3 regions of the Geobacillus sp. B4113_201601 genome follow, and region 2 is predicted to be linked to each of the others. Evidence: riboswitches for the same ligand, from Rfam matches in the RefSeq annotation. Region 2 holds a riboswitch; each other region holds the start of a gene.

Region 1 (2,261 bases), on a different contig from region 2:
CCGGCTATGACTTGACGCGCTTGGACGAAATTGCTGATGACGATGCCGGGCGGGCGAAAGCGTTCGCCTCCCGCCTGGCGCAAACATACGGCGTCCATTTCGTCGCCGGCTCAGTCGCCAAAAAAACCGCTGCCGGTGTGACGAACACGATGATCGTCGCCGACCGAAGCGGCCAAATCGTCAGTGAATATAGCAAACTTCATCTGTTCCAGCTGATGGATGAGCATTTGTATTTGCAGCCGGGAAACGCGCCAGGCTTATTTTCGCTTGACGGGCTGTCGTGCGCCGGAGTCATTTGCTATGACATCCGCTTTCCAGAGTGGATTCGCGTCCATGCTTTAGCCGGAGCGGAAGCGCTGTTTGTCGTCGCCGAATGGCCGCTTCCTCGCCTTCACCATTGGCGGACGCTGCTGATGGCGCGAGCGATTGAAAATCAATGCTACGTCATCGCCTGCAATCGGGCCGGAAGCGACCCGAACAACGACTTTGCCGGCCATTCGCTCGTCATCGACCCGTGGGGCGAAATCATCGCCGAGGCCGATGAAAAGCCGGGCGTTCTTCTGGCGGACATCGACCCGGCGCTCGTTAAACAGGTGCGTGCGCGCATCCCGGTGTTTGCCGACCGCCGGCCGCGCGATTACGACGAGGCGGCAAAAAAATTTTTCAAAACGTATTGACAATCCGCCTGCCCAACCTGTATGATTCGAATCAAGCAACCAAACGATTGTTAACATCGCGAAAATTGCAAAAACTCAATAGCTAGACCGGTACTCTTATCAAGAGTTGGCTGAGGGAATTGGCCCAATGAAGCCCAGCAACCGACCGTAATGCTATCGTGAGATAGGGCGCACGCCAAGGGCGGCGCCGGAAGCGACCCGCTTCCGCAGGGCACGGTGCTAAGTCCAACAGAAAGACCGCTGTCTTTCTGAAAGATAAGAGGCGTGAAGACAAATAATCTTCAAGCCTCTTTCCGTATGCGAAAGAGGCTTTTTCATTTGCCAAAACGTAAAGGGGGAACGTGAAAATGACGATTGTCCAATCAGCTGTTTACGAACCGCTCACCGAACAAAAAGCGACCGCCCTCGCCGTCCGCCTCGGCTTGTTCCGCGACGGGGCGCCACTTGCCTGCCGCGAGATCGGCGACGGAAACTTGAACCTTGTTTTCCATATCGTCGACCAAGAAACAAAGCAAGGCGTCATCATCAAACAAGCGCTGCCGTACGCGAAAGTCGTCGGGGAAAGCTGGCCGCTTACGTTAAAGCGCGCCGTCATTGAAAGCAACGCGCTGCGCACGTTTGCCAGCTATGTGCCGCAATACGTCCCAAAAGTCTATTATTCCGACGAATCGCTCGCCATCACGGTGATGGAAGATTTGTCCCGCCTGCAAATCGCGCGCAAAGGGCTGATCGAAGGGAAAACGTACCCGCTGTTGTCCCGGCATATCGGCGAATTCATCGCCAAAACGGCGTTTTACACGTCTGATTTCGGCATGAACCAACAAGAGAAAAAGAAGTTGGCGCAAAGCTTTGTCAATCCAGAGCTATGCAAAATTACGGAAGATCTCGTCTTCACCGATCCGTTTTTCGACCATGACACGAACAACTTTGAGGACGAATTGCGCCCAGACGTTGAAGCGCTTTGGGAAGATGACCGCCTCCGCCTCGAAGCGGCGAAGCTGAAGCGCAAGTTTTTGACTGAAGCGGATGTGCTGCTGCACGGAGACTTACACACTGGCAGCATTTTCGCCAGCGACGACGAAACGAAAGTGATCGACCCGGAATTCGCCTTTTACGGCCCGATCGGGTTTGACCTTGGCCAATTTTTCGCCAACTTGCTGTTAAATGCGTTGTCCCGTCCTGAAGCGGAGCGTCAACCGCTCTTTGTTCACATCGACTCAACATGGAAGGTGTTTACGTCCATTTTCGCTGAGCTGTGGCAGACGGAAAGCGTCGAAACGTACGCCGCGACGCCCGGACTGCTTGATGAGGTGCTGCGGCAAGCGTTCATTGACGCCGTCGGTTTTGCCGGCTGCGAAGTCATTCGCCGGACGATCGGCCTCGCCCATGTGGCGGATCTCGACGGCATTGAACAAAAAGCCGAACGGCTCGCCGCGAAACGGCACGCGCTCCGTCTCGGCCGCCGCCTGATCGTTGAGCGCGCTGAACTGGCGGGAACGGACGGCTTCCGCCGCCTGTTTATCGAAACGGAACGATGACACCCTCTGCCCGGGCCGGCCGTCCAACGCCAGCTTGGGCCAATCG
Region 2 (2,261 bases):
CCCTTTGTCAATTTCGCGGAGGGCGATCTCAACCATGCGGGCGTAAAACGGCGCCGCACCGATGATGAGCGCCGGCAGCGCCGCGTTGGCGCCGAGCATCGTCCCGACGAGCCATTTCGTAAACGGAATAAGCAAAATGATCAAAATAATGAACGGAATGGAGCGGAAAATGTTGACGAACGCCGCGATGACCGTATTGGCCAGCCGGTTCTCCCATAGGTTTCCCTTTGCCGTTAAAAATAACAGCAGCCCAAGCACCACTCCGAGGACGAACGTGGCGGCGACCGCCATGCCGGTCATGTACAGCGTCTCGACCGTTGCCGCCCACATCGTTTCCCATTGCACGTTCGGCAGGAGGTTAGCGAGCATCGTGAATCACCTCCACCGCCACTTGTTGGTCTTGAATATAGTCGAGCGCCCGACCGATTTCATCCGCCGCCCCGTCGATGTGCACAAACAGCACGCCGTAGGCGCCTTGATGGGTTTGTGAAATTTTTCCTTGTAAAATGTTGACATCAACGGCAAATTGGCGGACGACTTGCGTAATGAGCGGCTGTCCAGCGGCGGCGCCGACAAACGTCAACTGCGCGATCACCCCGTTCGGGTAGTGGCCGAACAGATGCGAGACAGCTTCTTCGGTTTCCTCCGGCTCGACCAGCTGCTTGACGAACCGTTTCGTAATCGGCTGCTGCGGGTTCCGGAACACGTGCAGCACGTCGCCTTGTTCGACGATTTTGCCGCTTTCCATCACCGCGACGCGGTCGCAAATTTTGCGAATGACGTGCATTTCATGGGTGATGAGCACGATCGTCAGCCCGAGCCGCTTGTTGATGTCAACGAGCAAATCCAAAATCGCGTCCGTCGTCTGCGGATCGAGGGCGGACGTCGCCTCATCGCAAAGCAGGACTTTCGGATTGTTGGCGAGCGCCCGCGCGATGCCGACCCGCTGCTTTTGCCCGCCGCTCAGCTGCGACGGATACGCCTCTTCCCGCCCGGTGAGACCGACAAGCTGGATGAGCTCATCGACGCGCTTTTGCCGTTCCTCTCTCGGAACACCGGCGATCTCGAGCGGAAAAGCGATATTTTCCCTGACGGTGCGCGACCAAAGCAAGTTGAAATGCTGGAAAATCATGCCGATTTCCTGACGGGCGTTTCGAAGCTCCCGACCTTTCACGCGCGCCATGTCGCGGCCGGCGACGATCACCCGACCGCTCGTCGGTTTTTCCAATCCGTTTAACAGCCGAATGAGCGAACTTTTTCCGGCCCCGCTGTAGCCGATAATTCCAAAAATTTCTCCTTCGCGAATCTCAAGCGACACGTTGTCAACGGCTGTCACCGCACCGTTGGCCGCTTGGTATACTTTCGTCACCTGTTCAAGGGTGATCATCGTTTCACCTTCCTTTCTTGCCGTGCGCTTCCCGTTCGCCAGCAGGCGCAAGCCCCGCCGCCGAGCGCGCCCGCGCAAGCAGCCGAAGCGGGCTGTTCACGCCCAGCGCCCAAGCAAGCGCAAAAAGAAAACCTTTCTGCCCGCGGAGAACAGAAAGGTATTGTCTACCATTCCGTCTCTTATCTCTCAAAGCAGGCTGCTTTGTGTGAATTGGCACCATTTCAGCGCAAGCGCTGACGGTTGCCGGGCTTCATTGGGCACATCCCTCCACCTCTCTTGATAAGAGCACAACGCAAATGTATTCAATTTGGTTACGAATGTGATTGTATCATTGGATGTCGAATCGTGTCAACCTATTTTTTATCCAACATGCCGATACGGCTTGGCCAAATGGAGGAGCGACTCCAGCAGCAATAAATGGCGGAAGCTTCCCGATACGTGCACTTCTTGCAGCCGGACGAGCTGCTGCAGCTTCAGCTCACCGCTCAGCAAGGAGGCGAGCGCTTCCTTCGAACCGCGCACCGTCAACGTGTTTCGTTCATCGTTCTCGCACTCAACGATGGCCGGCTCTTTGCCAAGCAAGACGGAAGCGGCCTCCCCGTCGCTTTCAAACCGAACGCATAACTGCTCGTCCGGCAAAATCGGCAACAAATGACGCAACATTTGCATCCGCTCGATGAACCGTTCCACAAACTCACGCACTTCCATTGACCATCACCCCCATGTCCTTTGTTCTCTATTTCCATATGTGGGGGCAAGAATCCTTTACAAAAATCTCGACAGCCTGTTGACGAACGGACGCCGTTTTTGTCATTTCCCAAGAAATGTGTCAAACGGAGTCAAAAAAAGGGGGACAGTCAACGCGGCAGCCGGG
Region 3 (2,261 bases), on a different contig from region 2:
TTTGGCGGCAAGGCCGGGCTTGTCGAGCTGCCGCTTTGCCTCGTCAACCCGGGCGATGTGGTGCTCGTCCCGGACCCGGGCTATCCGGATTACTGGTCGGGAATCGCGCTCGCCCGCGCGCGGATGGAAATGATGCCGCTTGTTGTCGAGCAGCAATTTTTGCCCGATTACAGCGCCATTCCGGCGGCGGTCGCCGATCAGGCGAAACTGATGTTTTTAAACTATCCGAACAACCCGACCGGTGCGACGGCGACGAACGAGTTTTTCGCCGAGACGGTGGCGTTCGCCGCCAAGCACGGTATCGCCGTCGTGCACGATTTTGCTTACGGGGCGATCGGTTTTGACGGCAAAAAGCCGGTCAGCTTCCTCGAAGTTGACGGGGCGAAAGACGTCGGCGTCGAGATTTACACGTTTTCGAAAACGTACAATATGGCCGGCTGGCGCGTCGCGTTTGCCGTCGGCAACGAGCGGATCATTCGGGCGCTTGAGCTGCTGCAAGATCATTTGTACGTCAGCCTGTTCGGCGCCGTCCAGGAAGCGGCGGCTGCAGCGCTTCTCGGCCCGCAAGATTGCGTCAACGAGCTTGTCGCGCTGTATGAAGCGCGCCGCCATACGTTCATTTCTGCTTTGCGCGAGATCGGCTGGGAAGCACCGGCGCCGTCCGGTTCGTTTTTCGCTTGGCTCCCCGTACCGAAAGGGTGGTCGTCCGCCGAGTTTGCCGATGTGCTCCTTGAGCAGGCGCATGTCGCTGTCGCTCCGGGCATCGGCTTTGGCGAGCACGGCGAAGGGTATGTGCGCGTCGGCCTATTGACCGATGAGGCGCGGCTCTGTGAAGCGGCGGAGCGGATCGGACGGCTCGGGCTGTTTTGAAAAAAATGATTGACAACGGCGGCAAAGGCTGTCATAATTCAAAGTAAATTTGCCATACTTGCCAAAATCGTTTGACAAGTGTATAGTTACGCAAGCATTCTTATCAAGAGCAGGCGGAGGGACGAGCCCAATGAAGCCCGGCAACCGGCTTGGTACATTCAAGCACGGTGCTAATTCTTGCAGCGGAAACGCTGAGAGATAAGAAGAGCGCCATAAACGAATGACGCCTCTTCTTATGAAGAGGCTTTTTTCTTTGGAAAGAGGGATGAATGATGAGTGCAGTGATGGCAACGTATTTGCTTCATGACGAGAAAGACATCCGCAAAAAGGCGGAAGGGATCGCGCTCGGCTTGACGGTCGGCACGTGGACCGACTTGCCGGCGTTGGAGCAGGAGCAGCTTCGCAAACATAAAGGGGAAGTGGTCGCCGTTGAGGAGCTTGGCGAAAGCGAGCGTGTAAACGCGTATTTCGGCAAGCGGCTGAAGCGGGCGATCGTCAAAATCGCCTATCCGACGGTCAACTTCAGCGCTGATTTGCCGGCGCTTTTGGTGACGACGTTTGGCAAATTGTCGCTTGATGGGGAAGTGCGGCTGCTTGATCTCGAGTTTCCGGACGAGTGGAAGCGGCAATTTCCGGGGCCGCGCTTTGGCATCAGCGGCATTCGCGAAAAAGTCGGGGTATATAACCGCCCGCTGTTAATGAGCATTTTTAAAGGCATCATCGGCCGCGATTTGGCGTATTTGACGTCCGAATTGAAAAAACAGGCGCTTGGCGGCGTCGACCTAGTCAAAGATGACGAAATTTTGTTTGATAGCGAGCTTCTTCCGTTTGAGAAGCGGATTACGGAAGGAAAGGCCGCGCTTCGGGAAGTGTACGAACAAACGGGCAAACGGACGCTGTACGCCGTTAACTTGACCGGTAAAACGTTTGAGCTGAAAGAAAAAGCGAAACGGGCCGCCGAGCTTGGCGCCGACGTGCTGTTGTTTAACGTGTTCGCCTACGGGCTTGATGTGTTGCAAGGGCTGCGCGAGGATGAAAACATCACCGTGCCGATTATGGCGCATCCGGCGTTTAGCGGCGCGATCACGCCGTCTGAGTTTTACGGGGTCGCCCCGTCGCTGTTGCTCGGCAAGCTGTTGCGGCTCGCCGGGGCTGATTTCGTCCTGTTCCCGTCGCCGTACGGCAGCGTCGCTCTCGAGCGCGAGCAGGCGCTTGGCATCGCCCGGGCGCTCACCGATGACCAAGAGCCGTTTGCGCGGGCGTTTCCGGTGCCGTCGGCGGGCATTCATCCGGGGCTCGTGCCGCTTCTTGTCCGCGATTTCGGCCTTGACAGCATCGTCAACGCCGGCGGCGGCATTCACGGCCATCCGGACGGGGCGATCGGCGGCGGC

What was found. A riboswitch is a leader RNA that binds a small molecule or an ion and turns the genes downstream of it on or off. The one in region 2 is predicted to bind S-adenosylmethionine.
Region 1: linked by a shared signal. The riboswitch ahead of mtnK (S-methyl-5-thioribose kinase) and the one ahead of B4113_RS02260 (methionine ABC transporter ATP-binding protein) in region 2 are both predicted to bind S-adenosylmethionine.
Region 3: linked by a shared signal. The riboswitch ahead of mtnW (2,3-diketo-5-methylthiopentyl-1-phosphate enolase) and the one ahead of B4113_RS02260 (methionine ABC transporter ATP-binding protein) in region 2 are both predicted to bind S-adenosylmethionine.

The regions. Positions count from the first base shown of each region.
Region 1 covers NZ_LQYX01000078.1:15,279-17,539, forward strand. Annotated here, with positions in the region: gene B4113_RS10630 (carbon-nitrogen family hydrolase) at 1-677, shown strand, start outside; SAM riboswitch class I at 771-939, shown strand; gene mtnK (S-methyl-5-thioribose kinase) at 1,025-2,215, shown strand.
Region 2 covers NZ_LQYX01000015.1:10,268-12,528, reverse strand. Annotated here, with positions in the region: gene B4113_RS02265 (methionine ABC transporter permease) at 1-369, opposite strand, end outside; gene B4113_RS02260 (methionine ABC transporter ATP-binding protein) at 359-1,387, opposite strand; SAM riboswitch class I at 1,564-1,673, opposite strand; gene B4113_RS02255 (hypothetical protein) at 1,748-2,095, opposite strand; gene B4113_RS02250 (thioredoxin family protein) at 2,245-2,261, opposite strand, start outside.
Region 3 covers NZ_LQYX01000078.1:12,474-14,734, reverse strand. Annotated here, with positions in the region: gene B4113_RS10625 (pyridoxal phosphate-dependent aminotransferase) at 1-870, shown strand, start outside; SAM riboswitch class I at 968-1,075, shown strand; gene mtnW (2,3-diketo-5-methylthiopentyl-1-phosphate enolase) at 1,143-2,261, shown strand, end outside.